DNA from 2 places in the Lapillicoccus jejuensis genome. Region 1 is predicted to be linked to the other one. Evidence: predicted binding sites of a transcription regulator. Region 1 holds the regulator's gene; the other holds the start of a gene.
The links. The regulator Rex, encoded in region 1, represses fermentation and respiration genes when NADH is low (regulators of the CRP and FNR family bind a similar motif). The targets are predictions, from matches to a motif close to CTTGTGAANNNNTTCACAAG.

Region 1 (7,315 bases):
GGGAACTCGACCGAGGTGCCGTGCAGCACCGCGTCGACCTCGCCGAGGGTGCTGACCATCGTCGTCTGCCCGGTGGTGGTCCCGCGCTCGGTGATCGCGACCGGCGTCTGCGGCGACCGGCCGGCGGCGCGCAGCTCGGCGAGCGCCCCGCGCAGCGTCTCGGGCATCCCGAGGACGACGACGGTGACGTGGTCGGCGACGCCGGGCGTCCAGTCGCGGTGCGCCTCGGCGGCGTTGACGACGTGGACGGCGGTGGCCACCTTCGAGGTGAGGGGCACGCCGGCGTACGTCGGCACGGCCGTCACCGCGGTGACGCCGGGCACGACGTCGTAGCGCACGTCCGCCTTGCGCAGCGCCTGCGCCTCCTCGGCGAGCCCGTTGAACATCGACGGGTCGCCGTCCATGAGGCGGACGACGAGGCCCTGCTCGCCGACCTGCTTCGCGCAGCGCACGAGGAGCTTGGCGCGCGAGGCGCGGGTCAGCTCCTCGCCGTGCTCGCCGTGACCGGCGTCGACGACCTCGACGTCGGCGCGGGCGTGCCGGGCGAGCAGCTCGTCGCGGTGCATCTGGTCGGTGACGACGACGTCGGCGGCCGCGATGAGGTCGCGGGCGCGCAGGGTGAGCAGCCCGGGGTCGCCGGGGCCGGCGCCGACGAACGCGACCCGGCCGGGTCGGGTCCCGCGGGCGGCGCTCTTGCGGGCGGTGGGGGTGGTGGTGCTGGGGGTCACGTCACGTGCTCCGGGTGCTGGTCGGGTCGTGCAGGCTGGACGTCTCGCGGGGCGCCACCGGACGGGTCACCGTCCGGCAGCCCGGCTGGTCGCGACGGTGGCTCGCCGTCGAGGGGCCCCTCCACGAGCTCCTCGGCGAGCTCCTCGGCGAGGCCCTCGGTGAGGTCGGCGGCGCCGTCCTCGAGCAGGACGGCGGCGAGCCGGCGTCCGAGGTCGCCGGCGTCGGCCAGGGGCGCGGCCTCGCGCAGGGGGCCGACGAGCGAGCGGCGCAGGTCGGCGCTGCCGTCGGGGGCGGCGACGACCGCGCGCAGCGAGAGCTCCGCTCCGTCCTCGCCTTCGACGACCTCGGCGAGGGCGCCGACGGGGGCGGTGCACCCGGCCTCGAGGGCGGCGAGCAGGGCGCGCTCGGCGGTGACGGCGGCCCGGGTGTCGGGGTCGTCGAGGGCGGCGAGGACCGCCTGCAGGTCGGCGTCGTCCTCGCGGCACTCCACCGCGAGGGCGCCCTGGCCGGCGGCGGGCAGCACCTGGAGCGGGTCGAGGGTCTCGGTGACCTCGTCGAGCCGTTCGAGGCGGGCCAGCCCGGCCCGGGCGAGCACGACGGCGTCGTACTGGCCGGAGGCGACGAGCCCGAGGCGGGTGTCGACGTTGCCGCGCACCGGCCGCACGTCGAGCCCGAGGTCGAGGGCGCGCAGCTGCGCCGCGCGGCGCGGTGACCCGGTGCCGACGAGCGACCCGGCGGGCAGCTCGCCGAGCGTGAGCCCGTCGCGGGCGACGAGCGCGTCGCGCACGTCCTCGCGCACCGGGACGGCAGCGACGACGAGCCCCGGCTCGGGCGCGGTGGGCAGGTCCTTGAGCGAGTGGACGGCCAGGTCGACCTCGCCGTCCAGCAGCGCCCGGCGGATCGCCGCGGCGAAGACGCCCGTGCCGCCGATGGTCGTCAGGTGCTCCCGGCTGGTGTCGCCGTGGGTGGTGATCTCGACGAGCTCGACCTCGTGGCCGAGCTCGCGCAGCCGGGCCGCGACCCACGACGACTGGGTGGTCGCGAGGGCGCTGCGGCGGGTGCCGAGGCGCAGGACGGTCATCGCTCGCCTCCCCCGTCGGGCGCGGCGGCGGCGGGCTCGGGGGCCGGGACCGGCACCGTCGGCGGCGCGGACACCGACGCGACGTCGTGCGGGTCGAGGTCGAAGAGCTCGCGCAGGGCGGCCGCGTAGTCGCCGCCGTGCCCGTTGCTCGTCAGCTCCTTGATACGCACCGTCGGCGTGTGCAGCAGCTTCTCGACGATGCGGTGCACACCGCGGTGCACCTCCGCGCGGGTCTGGTCGTCGAGGTCGGGCAGCCGCTGGTCGAGGCGGGACAGCTCGGCGTCCATCACCCCGTGCGCCCGCGAGCGCAGGGCGGCGACGGTGGGGACGACGGACTGGGCCATCCGCCCGGTGAGGTACGACGCCACCTCGGCGGTGACGAGGTCGGTCACCGCCTGCACCTGCGGCAGCGAGGAGGTGGACGCCCCGGCCATCCGCCGACCGAGGCCGTCGAGGTCGACGACGGTGACCCCCGGCAGGTCCGCGACGGCGGGCTCGACGTCGCGGGGCAGTGCGAGGTCGAGCAGGACGAGCGGGCGCTCGGTGCGGCCGGCGGTCGCGGCGGCGACGAGGTCGCGGGTGAGCAGGTGGCCGAGCGACCCCGTCGAGGTGACCACGACGTCGGCCGCGGCCAGCGCGTCGGGCAGCTCCCCGAAGGGCCGGGCCTGCGCGTCGAGCGACGTCGCGAGCCGCTGCGCCTTGGCCGCCGTGCGGTTGACGACGGTGAGGGTGCCGGCGGCGTGCCGGGCGACGGTCGTGGCGGCGAGGCTGCTCATCCCGCCGGCGCCGACGACGAGCACGTCCGCGCGCCCGAGGGCGCCGACCCGCTCGACGGCGGCGTCGAGCCCGGCCTCGACGAGCGAGAGCGACACCTGGTCGATGGCCGTCTCGGCGTGGGCGCGCTTGCCGACCCGCAGCGCCTGCTGGACGAGCGAGTTGAGCGACGGGCCGGCGGTGCCGGACCCCTGTGCCGTGCGCAGGGCCGACCGCAGCTGCCCGAGCACCTGCGCCTCGCCGAGGGCCATCGAGTCCAGCCCGCAGGCGACGGTGAAGGCGTGGGCGACGGCGCGGTCCTCGTAGTGGACGTAGAGGTGGCGGCTGAGGTCGCCGATGGCCGCGCCGCTGGCGTGGGCCAGGGCCTCGCCGATCGTCGCGACGGCGCCGTGGAAGGTCACGACCTCGGCGTAGACCTCGAGCCGGTTGCAGGTGCTGAGGACGACGGCCTCGGCGACGCCCTCGCCGGCGACGACCCGCCGGGCCAGCGCGGCGGCGTCGGTCGTGGCCGCGGCCTCGAGCAGCTCGAGGGGCGCGGTGCGGTGCGACAGCCCGATGACGAGGACGCTCATCGCCCTACTCCTACCCCGTGGCCGACGTCCTGCCCCTGACCGGCGGCCAGCTGCTTGCGCTGCTCGTGGAAGGCCAGCACGTGCAGCTCGGTGGACAGGTCGACCCGGCGGACGTCGACGTCGCCGGGGACCGACAGCACGAGCGGCGCGAAGTTCAGCACCGACCGGACGCCGGCGCGCACCAGCGTGTCGCAGACCTGCTGCGCCGACCCGGCGGGGGTGGCGATGACGCCGATGCTGACGCCGCGGTCGGCGACGAGCCGCGGCAGGTCGGCCATGGGCTCGACGAGCACGTCGCCGATCCGGGTGCCGACGAGCGCGGCGTCCTCGTCGAAGAGGGCGGCGACGTGGAAGCCGCCGGTCGCGAAGCCGCTGTAGGCCGCGAGCGCGCGGCCGAGGTTGCCCATCCCGACGATGGCGACGGGCCAGTCCTGGGTGAGCCCGAGCGCCCGGCTGATCTCGAGGGCGAGGTGCTCGACGTCGTACCCGACCCCCCGGATGCCGTACGACCCGAGGTGGCTGAGATCCTTGCGCAGCTGCGTGGGTCGCACCCCGGCCGCCGTCGCGAGCTCCTCGGAGGAGACCGAGAGGACGCCGCGGTCGGCCGCGTCGGACAGGGCGCGCAGGTACTCCGGCAGGCGGGCCACGGTCGCGTCGGGGATGTCCCGGCGGGACGTGGGGTCGGCAGACATCGGGTGGCTCACCGGCTCCTTCCAGGTCAGCCGCGCGGCCGCCCACGAGGGGCGGTCCCCCGCGGGACGGGAGCGCTCAAACACCCCTCAGCGTAGGCGTTTGTGAACGCAGGCACAAAGTGAGCGAGGGGCTCCGAGGAGCGTGACGAACACCGCGTCCGCCAGGGTGGCGCGGGGCCGTCAGACGTGCTCCTGGCCACCCCGCGAGCCACCCCGGGCGGGGCGGGCGAGGGCGGCCCTCAGCCGGCTCTCGGAGACCCGCCAGAAGTCGTGCTGGACCCCGTCGACGAAGGTCACCGGCACCTGCTCGGAGTACCGCTCGCGCAGCCGCGGGTCGGCGTCGACGTCGACCTCGCGCCAGCCGACGCCGAGGTCGTCCGCCACCGCCGCGACGACGGTCCGCGCCTCGTCGCACAGGTGGCACCCGGCCCGCCCGAGGAGGGTCACCCGCGCCCGGTCGGCCCCCGCGCCCGGCAGGAGGTCGTCGTCGCGGCCCTCGCGCTGCTCGTCCATCCGGCCAGTCTCCCCCGGGTGGGACCCGACGGACGACCCCACCACCGCGGACGAAAGGGGCGAACGCCACGGATCGCCGCCCGTCCGACGCGACATCCCCGGGGCGGTGTCGCACACTGGGGCGGTCATGCTCGGCCCCACGCCCCTCCGTCGGACCGGATCCCCTCGGCGCACCGCCGCCCCGTGGTCCGTGCCGGGCGTCCGCGTCCGCTCCGCCGGGGCGCCGTACGGCGTCGTCGCCGTCGACTCCCTCGGCACCGGTGTTGCCGGGAACCTCGCCCTCCTGCGCGACCTGATCCTGCTCGCCTCGCTCGCGGACGGTGGGGGCGCCGGGGCCCCCGGCGGGCCCGCCCCGGCGCGGCCGGGTGAGCGCCCGGAGGGGTCGGAGCGGGTGGCCGCCCTCGTCGAGCTCGCCCAGCAGGGCGACGCGGAGGCCTTCGGCCAGCTCTACGCGCTGTACGTCGACACGGTCTACCGCTACGTGTACGCGCGGGTCGGCTCGCGGGCCACCGCCGAGGACCTCACCTCGGAGACCTTCGTGCGCGCGCTGCGCCGCATCGACTCGTTCAGCTGGCAGGGCCGCGACATCGCGGCGTGGTTCGTCACCATCGCGCGCAACCTCGTCATGGACAACGCCAAGTCGGCGCGGTTCCGCCTCGAGGTGAGCACCGGCGAGATGTTCGACGCCGACGAGCACGAGCCCGCGCCGGACCTCGAGGTCCTCGACCGGCTGCGCGACCGCCGGCTGCTCGAGGCGGTGCGCACCCTCAAGCCCGACCAGGCCGAGTGCGTCGTCCTGCGCTTCTTCCAGGGCCTCAGCCTCGCCGAGGTGGCGCTCGCCATGGGCCGCAGCGAGGGGGCGGTCAAGCAGCTGCAGCTGCGCGCCGTCCGGTCCCTGGCGCGCGAGCTGGGGGACGAGCTGCGATGAGCCCCCGCCCCTCCGAGAACGTTCTCGCACCCAGGTCCCCGAGCGGCGTAACCGCGACCGGCACCCGTCGTTGTGAGGGTGTGGGCGCCGTCGTCGCGTCCACCCGACCCGCCGCCGAGGAGGTGCCCGCATGGCCGGTCCGAGCCTCGGCCTGAGCGCGTGGCGCCCCGGTACGGCCGACGCGCTCGAGCGCGCGCTGTCCGGCGATCGCGCGGCCGCGGCGGACCCGCGGGTCGCCGACCTGCTGCCGACGGCGACCGCGCTGCGCGCCCTGCCGGACCTGCCCGGGCCGGACCCGGAGTTCGTCGCCGCGCTGGCCGCGCGGCTGGCCACCCAGGCGGCCACCCAGGCGGCCGCGCTCGCCGCCGCCTCCCCCGCCGGGGCGACGACGGGCCGCCGTACGGCGTCGCGCCCCGCCACCCCCGCACGGCGCCCGTCCGGCCGGCCGGTCGTCCTCGTCGTCGGCCGCTCGGTGCCCCGGCTCGCGGCCGGGCTGGTCGCCTCGCTCCTCGTCGTCGCCGCCGTCCTCGGGGTCGGCGCGCAGGGCTCGCTGCCCGGCCAGCCGCTCTACCCGGTCAAGCAGGTCGTCGACGCGGTCCAGGTGCAGCTGGCCGGGACCGATCTCGACCGCGGCACGGTGCAGCTGGCCCAGGCCGCCGACCACGTCGGCGAGGCCCGCCGGCTCGTCGCCGACGGCGCCCGACCGTCCGCCGACGACGTCGACACCGCGCTGCGGCTGGCCGCCGACCGCACCCGCGACGGCCGGACGTCCTTCCAGGCCGTGCCCGCCACCGACCGCGGAGAGGCCCTGGCGGCCCAGAGCCGCTTCCTCGAGCAGGTCGTCCCGCAGCTCGAGGACCTGCGCGCAGTGGTCCCGGACGGGTCGCTCGACAGCCTCACCGCCCTGCGCGGCCTGCTGGTCGGACTGGCCACCCAGGTGCGGCAGGAGCTGGCCGCCTGCCAGGGGTGCGCACCGCCGCTCCAGCTGGCCTCCGGGTTCGGCGACGCCGGCCCGGGCACCCGACCGGGGTCCGCGACGGCGGGCGCCGGTGCCGGTGCGTCGGGGGCGACCGGGTCGGCCGGGTCGGGGGTGCCCGCCCCGGGCGGCGGCTCCGTCGTCCCGGGGGCACCGGGCGCGACCGCGCTGCCGACCCCCGGTGCCACGAACCTGCCTTCGCTCGGCCTCGGGAACGGGACGCTGGGTGGCGGGGTGCAGGTGCCCGGGGTCGGTGCCGGGTCCTCGGGCGCGTCCGTCGGTGGCGGTGGCGTGGGGGCGACCCTGCCCGGGGTGACGGCGACCGTCGGCGTGCCCACCGTGACCGTCGGCAGCGGCGGGGTCGGGGTGGGTGGCGGCGGGGTGACGGTCGGCGGGTCCGGCACGTCCACCCCCGGGATCACCCTGCCCCTGCCGGGCGTGACGCTGGGCGGCTCGAGCGGCAGCCCCACCCTCGGGGTCGGGGGCGTGCCGGTGGTGAGCAGCACCTGCGTGCTGGGGATCTGCCCGCCCTGACGGGTCGCCGTACGGCGGCGTCTAGAAGAAGACCGAGCGGCGCTGCATGAGCAGCGAGTAGAGCGTCTGCTGGATCGTCTCGCGGATCTGGTCGGTGAGGTCGAAGACGAGCATCGGGTCCTCGGCGGCGCCGGGGCCGAGGTCCGCGGTCTCGACCGGGACGCCGAACTCGATGATCCACTTGCTCGGCAGCGGCACCATGCCGAGCGGACCGAGCAGCGGCCAGGTGGGGGTGACGGGCGCGTACGGCGACCCGAACAGCCGGGCGAGCGTCTTGAGGTTCCCGAGCAGCGGGTAGATCTCCTCGGCGCCGACGATCGAGCACGGGATGATCGGGACCCCGGCGGACACGGCCGCCGAGACGAACCCTCCGCGGCCGAACCGCTGGAGCTTGTAGCGCTCGCTGAACGGCTTGCCGATGCCCTTGAACCCCTCGGGCCAGACGCCGACGAGCTCACCCTCGCGCAGCAGCCGCTCCGCGTCGGGGTTGGTGGCGAGCGTCGAGCCGGACTTGCG
Region 2 (7,315 bases), 570 kb from region 1:
CAGTTCGCGACCCGCGGGGTCAACATGACCCGGCTCGAGTCGCGCCCGACCGGCGCGGCGATGGGCTCGTACTGCTTCACCATCGACTTCGAGGGCCACGTCACCGACGAGCGCGTCGGCGAGACGCTCATGGGGCTGCGCCGGGTCTGCGCGCAGGTGCGCTGGCTCGGCTCCTACCCGGCCGCGGACGGCGTCCCGACCCCGCCCCGCGCCGGGACCGCCGAGGCGGACTTCGTCGCCGCCCGGGACTGGCTCGCCGCGCTGCGCTCGAGCGCCACCCGCTGAGGTGCGCGGTCGCGCCGCCCGGCCCACGGCGGCGCGCGCATTCGTGTTCCTTTTTGCCGCTTATCGGGCTAAGGTGCTCGCGCGGGAGGGAGAGGAACCCAGGCTTGTCCCCCACGAGTGTGGGCGCGCCCCCTTCCCGTCGCAGAGGCGGCTCATCCCCAGCGGGCCGCCTCTGCCCTGCCCGCCGTGAGCTGCGTGTCCTGAGTCCCGGGTCGTGAGCCCTCGTGCCGTCAGGCCTTGTACGGCACCCGCACGACGAGCGCCAGGTGGTCGACCCGCGCCGTGACCGACCGCGCCGGGCCGATCGTGTCGCCGTCGACCTGGACCTCCTGCGGTCCGCCGTCGAGCTCGACCTCGACCTCGGCGGCCGAGTGGTGGTCGACGAGCGGGTGGCCGCGCCGGCTGCGGGTGGCCAGGTGCGTCGCGACCGCGGTCCACCCGATCGGCCCGCGCGGGGAGATGACGACGATGTCCAGCCGCCCGTCGTCGACCTTGGCGTCGGGCATGAGCGCGAGCCCGCCGAGCAGCCGGCCGACGTTGCCGATGACGACGGTCCGGGCGCGACGGGTCATCGCGGTCGCCATCCCGTCGAGGCGCAGCTTGGCCTTGAACGTCCGCCCGACGAGGTTGCGGGCGCCGGTGACGTAGTACGCCGCCCCGCCGACCCGCGCCTTGAGCGCCTCGGGGGTGTCGGCCATGACCTTGGCGTCGAGGCCGAGCCCGGCCATGACGAGGAAGGCGTGCTCCTCCGGCTCGCCGCCGCCGGGACGCCGTACGGACAGCCGGCCGACGTCGATGCGCTGGTTCTGGCCGGTGAGCGCGACGGCGAGGGCGCGCTCGATCGAGTCGACGGGCAGGTCGAGGTTGCGGGCGAGCAGGTTGCCGGTGCCGCCGGGCAGCAGCCCCATCGGGACCTCGCTGCCGACGAGGCCCTGCGCGACGGCGCGGACGGTGCCGTCGCCCCCGAGCGCGCAGACGAGGACGGCGTCCTGCGCGAGCGCCGCGCGGGCCTGACCCGTGCCGGGGTCCTCGACGGTCGTCTCGAGCCAGAGCGGCTCGGCCAGCCCCTCGGCCTGCATGACCGCGGTGACCCGCATCCGCACGGCCTCGAGGTCGGTGAACTTCGTCGGGTTGACGACGACCGCGGCGCGCTTGGGCGGCGCCGGCGGCTCGCTCACGCCCTCGGGGCGGAACTCGTTGCGGTGCGGCCGCGGTCGGCGACCCGGCCGCGTCGGAAGACCCTGCCCGCGGCGGCTCGCGACGACGACGGCGGCGACGACCGCGACGGCGACCACCGCCACCGCGACCCACACCCACGCGACCTGCGACACGGAGCCGAACCTACCGAAGCCGCGGGCCCCTCCTGAACGCCCGTCCGCCCGCTAGCCTGCGCTCGTGTCCACGCAGGCCGAGCAGCCCGAGCCGACCCTCCAGCCCGAGCCCGACACCAAGGACTGGACCTGGACGCTCGAGCGTCCCTGCCCCGAGTGCGGGTACGACGCCGCGACCGTCCAGCCCGCGGCCGTCCCGGCGCTCGTGCGCGACGCGATGTCGCGCTTCCCCGACGCGCTGCGCCGCGAGGGCGCGACGCTGCGGCCGGCACCGCGGGTGTGGTCGCCGCTGGAGTACGGCTGCCACGTGCGCGACGTCTGCCGGCTCTTCACCCGCCGGCTGCACCTCATGCTCGACGAGGACGACCCGCTCTTCGACAACTGGGACCAGGACGCGACGGCGCTCGCCGACCGCTACGCCGAGCAGGACCCGCTCCTCGTCGCCGCCGAGTGCGAGGACGCCGCGCACGAGGCGGCGGACGCGTTCGGGGCGGTCGCCGACGGCCAGTGGCGGCGCACCGGCCGGCGCAGCGACGGGGCGTCGTTCACCGTCGAGTCGTTCGCGCGGTACTTCCTGCACGACCTCTACCACCACGTGCACGACCTCGACCGCCCCTGAGGAAGCGCAGCGTCCGAGAGGTCGGGCCCCCGAGCAGCCGACCTCTCGGACGCAGCGAGCAGGTGGGGGTCAGGACGCCGTACGGAGCCCCGCGGCCGCGGCGGCGAGCGCCTCGACCCGCGCCCAGTCGCCCGCGGCGACGGCGTCCTTGGGCGTCAGCCAGGAGCCGCCGACGCAGCCGACGTTCGGCAGCGCGAGGTACGACGCCGCGTTGGCCGGTGAGATCCCGCCGGTCGGGCAGAACCGCAGCTGCGGGCACGGCCCGTGGACGGCCGAGAGGTACGGCGCCCCGCCACTAACCTCGGCGGGGAAGAACTTCATCGCCGTGAGGCCGCGCTCGGCGAGGGTGAGCATCTCGGTGAGCGTGCCCGTCCCGCACAGCGCCGGGATGCCGAGGTCGAGGACGGCGTCGACGAGCCGCGGCGGCGACCCCGGGGTGACGACGAACGACGCCCCGGCCGCGGTGACCGCGAGCGCCTGCTCCGGGGTCACGACGGTGCCGGCGCCGACGACCATCCCCGGCACCTCGGCGGCGACGGCGCGGATGGCCTCGAGCCCGGCGGCGGAGCGCAGGGTGATCTCGATGACGCCGATCCCGCCGCGCAGCAGCGCCTGCGCGAGCGGCACCGCCTGCGCGACCTCCTCGACGACGACGACCGGGACGACCGGGGCGACGTCGAGGACCTCGGCGCCGGTGCGCGGCGCGAGAGCAGGGGTGGCGGTGGTGGTCATGCGATCTCCTCGAGCTGGGGGACGGTCGTGGGCACGAGGCCCGGGAAGACGTGGGCGCCCCGGTCGGCCGGGCCGACGGCGGTGCGCAGGGCGCCGAACAGCTCGCGCCCGGTGCCCCAGACCTCCTCGCCCGACGGCCGCCGCGCGGGCTCGCGCGCCGCGAGCTCGGCCGGGTCGAGCAGCACGTCGAGCGTGCCGGCGAGGCTGTCGAGCCGGACGACGTCGCCGTCGCGCAGCCGCGCGATCGGCCCCTCGTGCACCGACTCGGGCGTGACGTGGATGGCGGCGGGGATCGAGCCCGAGGCGCCGCTCATCCGCCCGTCGGTGACGAGCGCGACGGCGTACCCGCGCTTCTGCAGCACCTGCAGGCTGGGCGTGAGGGCGTGCAGCTCGGGCATCCCGTTGGCGCTCGGGCCCTGCTCGCGCAGGACGACGACGACGTCGCGGTCGAGCTCGCGCCGCGAGAACGCCTGGAGGAAGCCGACCTGGTCGGTGAAGACCCGCACCGGCGCCTCGACGACCCGGTGATCGGGCGAGAGCGAGCTGGTCTTGACGACGGCGTGGCCGAGCGAGCCGCGCAGCACCCGCAGGCCGCCGTCCGGCTCGAACGGCGCGCTCGCCGGCCGCAGCACGGTGAGGTCGGTCGACTCGGCCGGCTCCTCCCAGCGCAGCGCGCCGTCGTCGTCGAGCACCGGCCGGCGCCGGTACGACGCCAGCCCCTCCCCGGCGAGGGTCCGCACGTCCTCGTGCAGCAGGCCGGTGTCGAGCAGCGTCGCGACGAGGTACGGCGTCCCGCCCGCGGCGTGGAAGTGGTTCACGTCGGCGGTGCCGTTGGGGTAGATCCGCGCGACGAGCGGGACGACGGCCGACAGCGCGTCGAAGTCCTCCCAGGTCAGCGTGATCCCGGCGGCGGCGGCCATCGAGACGAGGTGCATCGTGTGGTTCGTCGACCCGCCGGTGGCGAGGAGGGCGACGACGCCGTTGACGACGGCCTTCTCGTCGACGACCTGGCCGATGCCGTAGGGGCGCTCGCTCGCGGCGATGGCGGCGACCCGGCAGGTGGCCTCGGCGGTGAGCGCGGCGCGCAGCGGCTCGTCCGGGTGGACGAACGCCGCGCCCGGCAGGTGCAGGCCCATGACGTCCATGAGCAGCTGGTTGGAGTTCGCCGTCCCGTAGAACGTGCACGTGCCGGGGGAGTGGTACGACGCCACCTCGGACCCGAGCAGCTCGTCGCGCCCGGCCTCCCCGGCGGCGTACCGCTTGCGGGTCTCGGCCTTCTCGGCGTTGCTGCGGCCGCTGGCCATCGGCCCGGCGGGGACGAACGCCGTCGGCAGGTGCCCGAAGGCGAGCGCACCGGCGACCAGGCCGGGGACGATCTTGTCGCAGACGCCGAGCATGAGCGCGCCGTCGAAGACGTCGTGGCTGAGCGCGATCGCGGTCGACATCGCGATGACGTCGCGGCTGTAGAGGCTGAGCTCCATGCCCGCGCGGCCCTGGGTGATCCCGTCGCACATCGCGGGGACGCCGCCGGCGACCCGCGCGACGGCGCCGATCCCCCGCGCGGTCTCCTTGATCGCCTGCGGGTAGGTCTCGTACGGCGCGTGCGCGCTGAGCATGTCGTTGTAGGCGGTGACGATGCCGAGCGAGACGCCGGCCTCGCCGCTCATGACGGCCCGGTCGCTGCCGCCGCAGGCGGCGACGGCGTGGGCGAGGTTGGAGCAGCCGAGGTCGGTCCGCGCGGGGCGCAGGCCCTTCTCGAGCTGGGCGGCGCTCAGGCGGCGCAGGTACGCCGTCCGGCCCGCGCGGCTGCGCTCGACGACGGCCTCGGTGACGCGGGCGACGACGGGGTGCAGCGGCGTGACGGGGTCGATCGGGGTGGTGGCCATGGCGGTCCTCGGGTCTCGCGGACGGAGGGCGACGACGGTGGCTCCCACTTTGTGACGGCGATCACAAGCGTAGCGCGAGGGTGACCCGGGTCACACGACGTCCGGATACCGGAAGGGTCTCTCGATGTCGAGAGAGGTGTGGGGAGAGGTGTGGGGAGAGGCGCGGGGCCGGTGGCTCGGGCGCGACGGGGGGGGGGGCGGTCGGCGCCGGCCGCGACCCCCCAGGCCCCGGCCGGTCGCCGCTCGCTCCCGGGTCCGGCCGACCGCCTCCCGGTCGCCCGGCCGGACCCTGTGTCGGCGGCCTCCCAGCACGCGCGCGCGGTCCTCCCACGGACCGGCCGACCTCACGCCGACACCCTGAAGACGGTGCCGGGGACGGATCGTGTCGCGATCCACAGGATTTTTTACCAACCGTTGAACAAAACCGGCAGGTCGCCCATCATGGGACCCACCAGGCCCGGACCCGAACGGTCCGCGGCCCGGACGCACCGGGGCACACCTCCGCCCGCGGTGGTCGGCGCCGGCCCTCCGGCCCAGCGGTGGAAGGGTCCGACGATGGCCGAGCAGCAGCAGGTCGAGCCGGCCCTGCCCGTCGACCAGCCCGTCGACCTGCCCGTCGATCCGCCCGTCGATCTGCGCGTCGAGCCCGACCTCGACAGCGAGCTGCTGGCCCTGGCCCGGACCGACGGTCCGGCCGCGGAGGCGGCCGTGGCCCAGCTGTGGGTCCGGCACCTGCCCGCCGTACGGCGACTCGCCCGCGCGGTCGCGGGGTCGGTGGACCCGCACGAGGTCGACGACCTGGTCAGCGAGAGCTTCGCCCGGGTGCTCGCGGCGCTGCGCGCAGGTGGCGGTCCGCGGTCGGCGCTGCGCCCGTACTGGGTGAGCACCCTGCGTCGGGTCGCGATCGACGCGTCGCGGAGGAGGCGGCCGGTGCTCGGGGCGGACGGTGCGGCGCCCGAGCCGGAGCCGCAGCCGTCGGCGGAGCACGTCGTGGCGGAGCAGGAGGAGGCCGTCGCCGCCCGTCGGGCCTGGGCGTCCCTGCCGGAGGACTCGCGGGTGCTGCTGTGGGAGCTCGTCGTCGAGGGGCGCAGCCCGGCCGAGGTCGCCCCGCTGCTCGGGGTGAGCGCCAACGCGGTCTCCTCGCGGGGGACCCGGGCCCGCGAACGGCTGCGCGAGGCGTTCCTCAGCCACCGGTTGGGGGAGCCGCGCACGCCCGCCTGCCGCGTGGTGCGCCCGCTCCTCGGGTCGTTCGCGCGCGAGGGTCTCGCGCTGCGTGACCGGGTCCGCGTCGAGACGCACCTGTCGGGGTGCCTCCTCTGCCGCGAGGCCGTCGCGGAGGCGCGCTCGACCGCGCTGCTGCTGCGTCGCGCGCTCCTGCCCGGCGCCCTGCTGCCGGGTCTCGTCCCGGCCGCCCTCACGGGGGGCGGCGCGGGTGTGGGCGCGGGTGTGGGCGCGAGCGGCGCGCTCGGTGGCGCCGGGGTGGTCGGTCCGGCGGTGGCCGCGGTCGCCGCCGGACTGCTGGCCGTCTCCGCCGGGGCGCCGTCGTCGGACGTCCCGCACCCCTCCCACCGCTCCGCGCCGCCCGCCGCGGCGGGCGGCGCGGCGGCCCGCGTCGCGGACCCCGTCGGCGCCCCGGGTGCCGGCGAGGCGTCCGCCCCGGGGGCCGGTGGCGTCACCACCCCCGGGCGGTCCTGGGTCCGGGTGCCGCCGGGGACCCGCTCGGTCGGCGTCGTCGTCGGGTCGACGGGATCGGGCAGCACGGGCGGTGGAGTCGGACGGTGGCACGACGCGTCGACGCGCCTGCCCGACCTCCCCACGACGGGCGTGGGCTGGGGACGCGGTGGCGTCCGCGCGGTGGACGTGGCCTACGGGGGGTCCGGCTGGTCGACCGTGGGGTCCGACGGCGACCACGGCCTGGCCGGCCCGCAGGACGTGGGCGTCCCGGACGAGGGGTCCGCGGACGAGAGGCCGCCGCACGGCCCCGGCGGCTCCGGGCCCGGGTCGCCCGGGTCACCCGAATCACCCTGGTCACCCGGGTCACCTGGTCGCGGGCGCCCCGCGCTCACCGCGGGGACCGTGTCGACGCCCGTGCCCGCCGCGGCCCCAGGCCACTCCGCGGTCGCGAAGGGACCGACACCCCCTCGTCCCCAGCCCGGCCACCCCGAGCGGCCCGGCCACCCGGAGCACCTCGAGCACCCCGAGCACCCCGAGCACCCCGGTCCGCCCGCTCACGCCGCGCCGCACCCGGGGACCGGCGGGGGACCGGGTCACGGCCCGGCGGACCCACCCGGCCACGGCGCACCGCCCGGACACCACGGCTGACCGACCTCGTCGGACCCGGCCCCGCGCTCAGCGCGGCGCCGAGGCCCGCACGATCTCGTTGCGGTGGTGCACGGACTCGTGCGCGGCCTGGCGCACCAGCCAGCGCAGCGACCGGACCTCCTGGTGGAGGCCGTTGCGGC

Region 2: the regulator Rex is predicted to act here: its motif matches at 4,902-4,921, upstream of edd (phosphogluconate dehydratase).

Annotation. Positions count from the first base shown of each region.
Region 1 is NZ_VFMN01000001.1:773,046-780,360, forward strand. Features, by position in the region: gene FB458_RS03755 (bifunctional uroporphyrinogen-III C-methyltransferase/uroporphyrinogen-III synthase) at 1-728, opposite strand, end outside; gene hemC (hydroxymethylbilane synthase) at 725-1,810, opposite strand; gene FB458_RS03765 (glutamyl-tRNA reductase) at 1,807-3,156, opposite strand; gene FB458_RS03770 (redox-sensing transcriptional repressor Rex) at 3,153-3,848, opposite strand; gene FB458_RS03775 (glutaredoxin family protein) at 4,029-4,361, opposite strand; gene FB458_RS03780 (sigma-70 family RNA polymerase sigma factor) at 4,552-5,289, shown strand; gene FB458_RS03785 (DUF5667 domain-containing protein) at 5,420-6,799, shown strand; gene FB458_RS03790 (lysophospholipid acyltransferase family protein) at 6,821-7,315, opposite strand, start outside.
Region 2 is NZ_VFMN01000001.1:1,339,573-1,346,887, reverse strand. Features, by position in the region: gene pheA (prephenate dehydratase) at 1-285, shown strand, start outside; gene FB458_RS06405 (diacylglycerol/lipid kinase family protein) at 516-1,616, opposite strand; gene FB458_RS06400 (DinB family protein) at 1,681-2,235, shown strand; gene eda (bifunctional 4-hydroxy-2-oxoglutarate aldolase/2-dehydro-3-deoxy-phosphogluconate aldolase) at 2,305-2,967, opposite strand; gene edd (phosphogluconate dehydratase) at 2,964-4,853, opposite strand; gene FB458_RS06385 (sigma-70 family RNA polymerase sigma factor) at 5,409-7,175, shown strand; gene FB458_RS06380 (DinB family protein) at 7,203-7,315, opposite strand, start outside.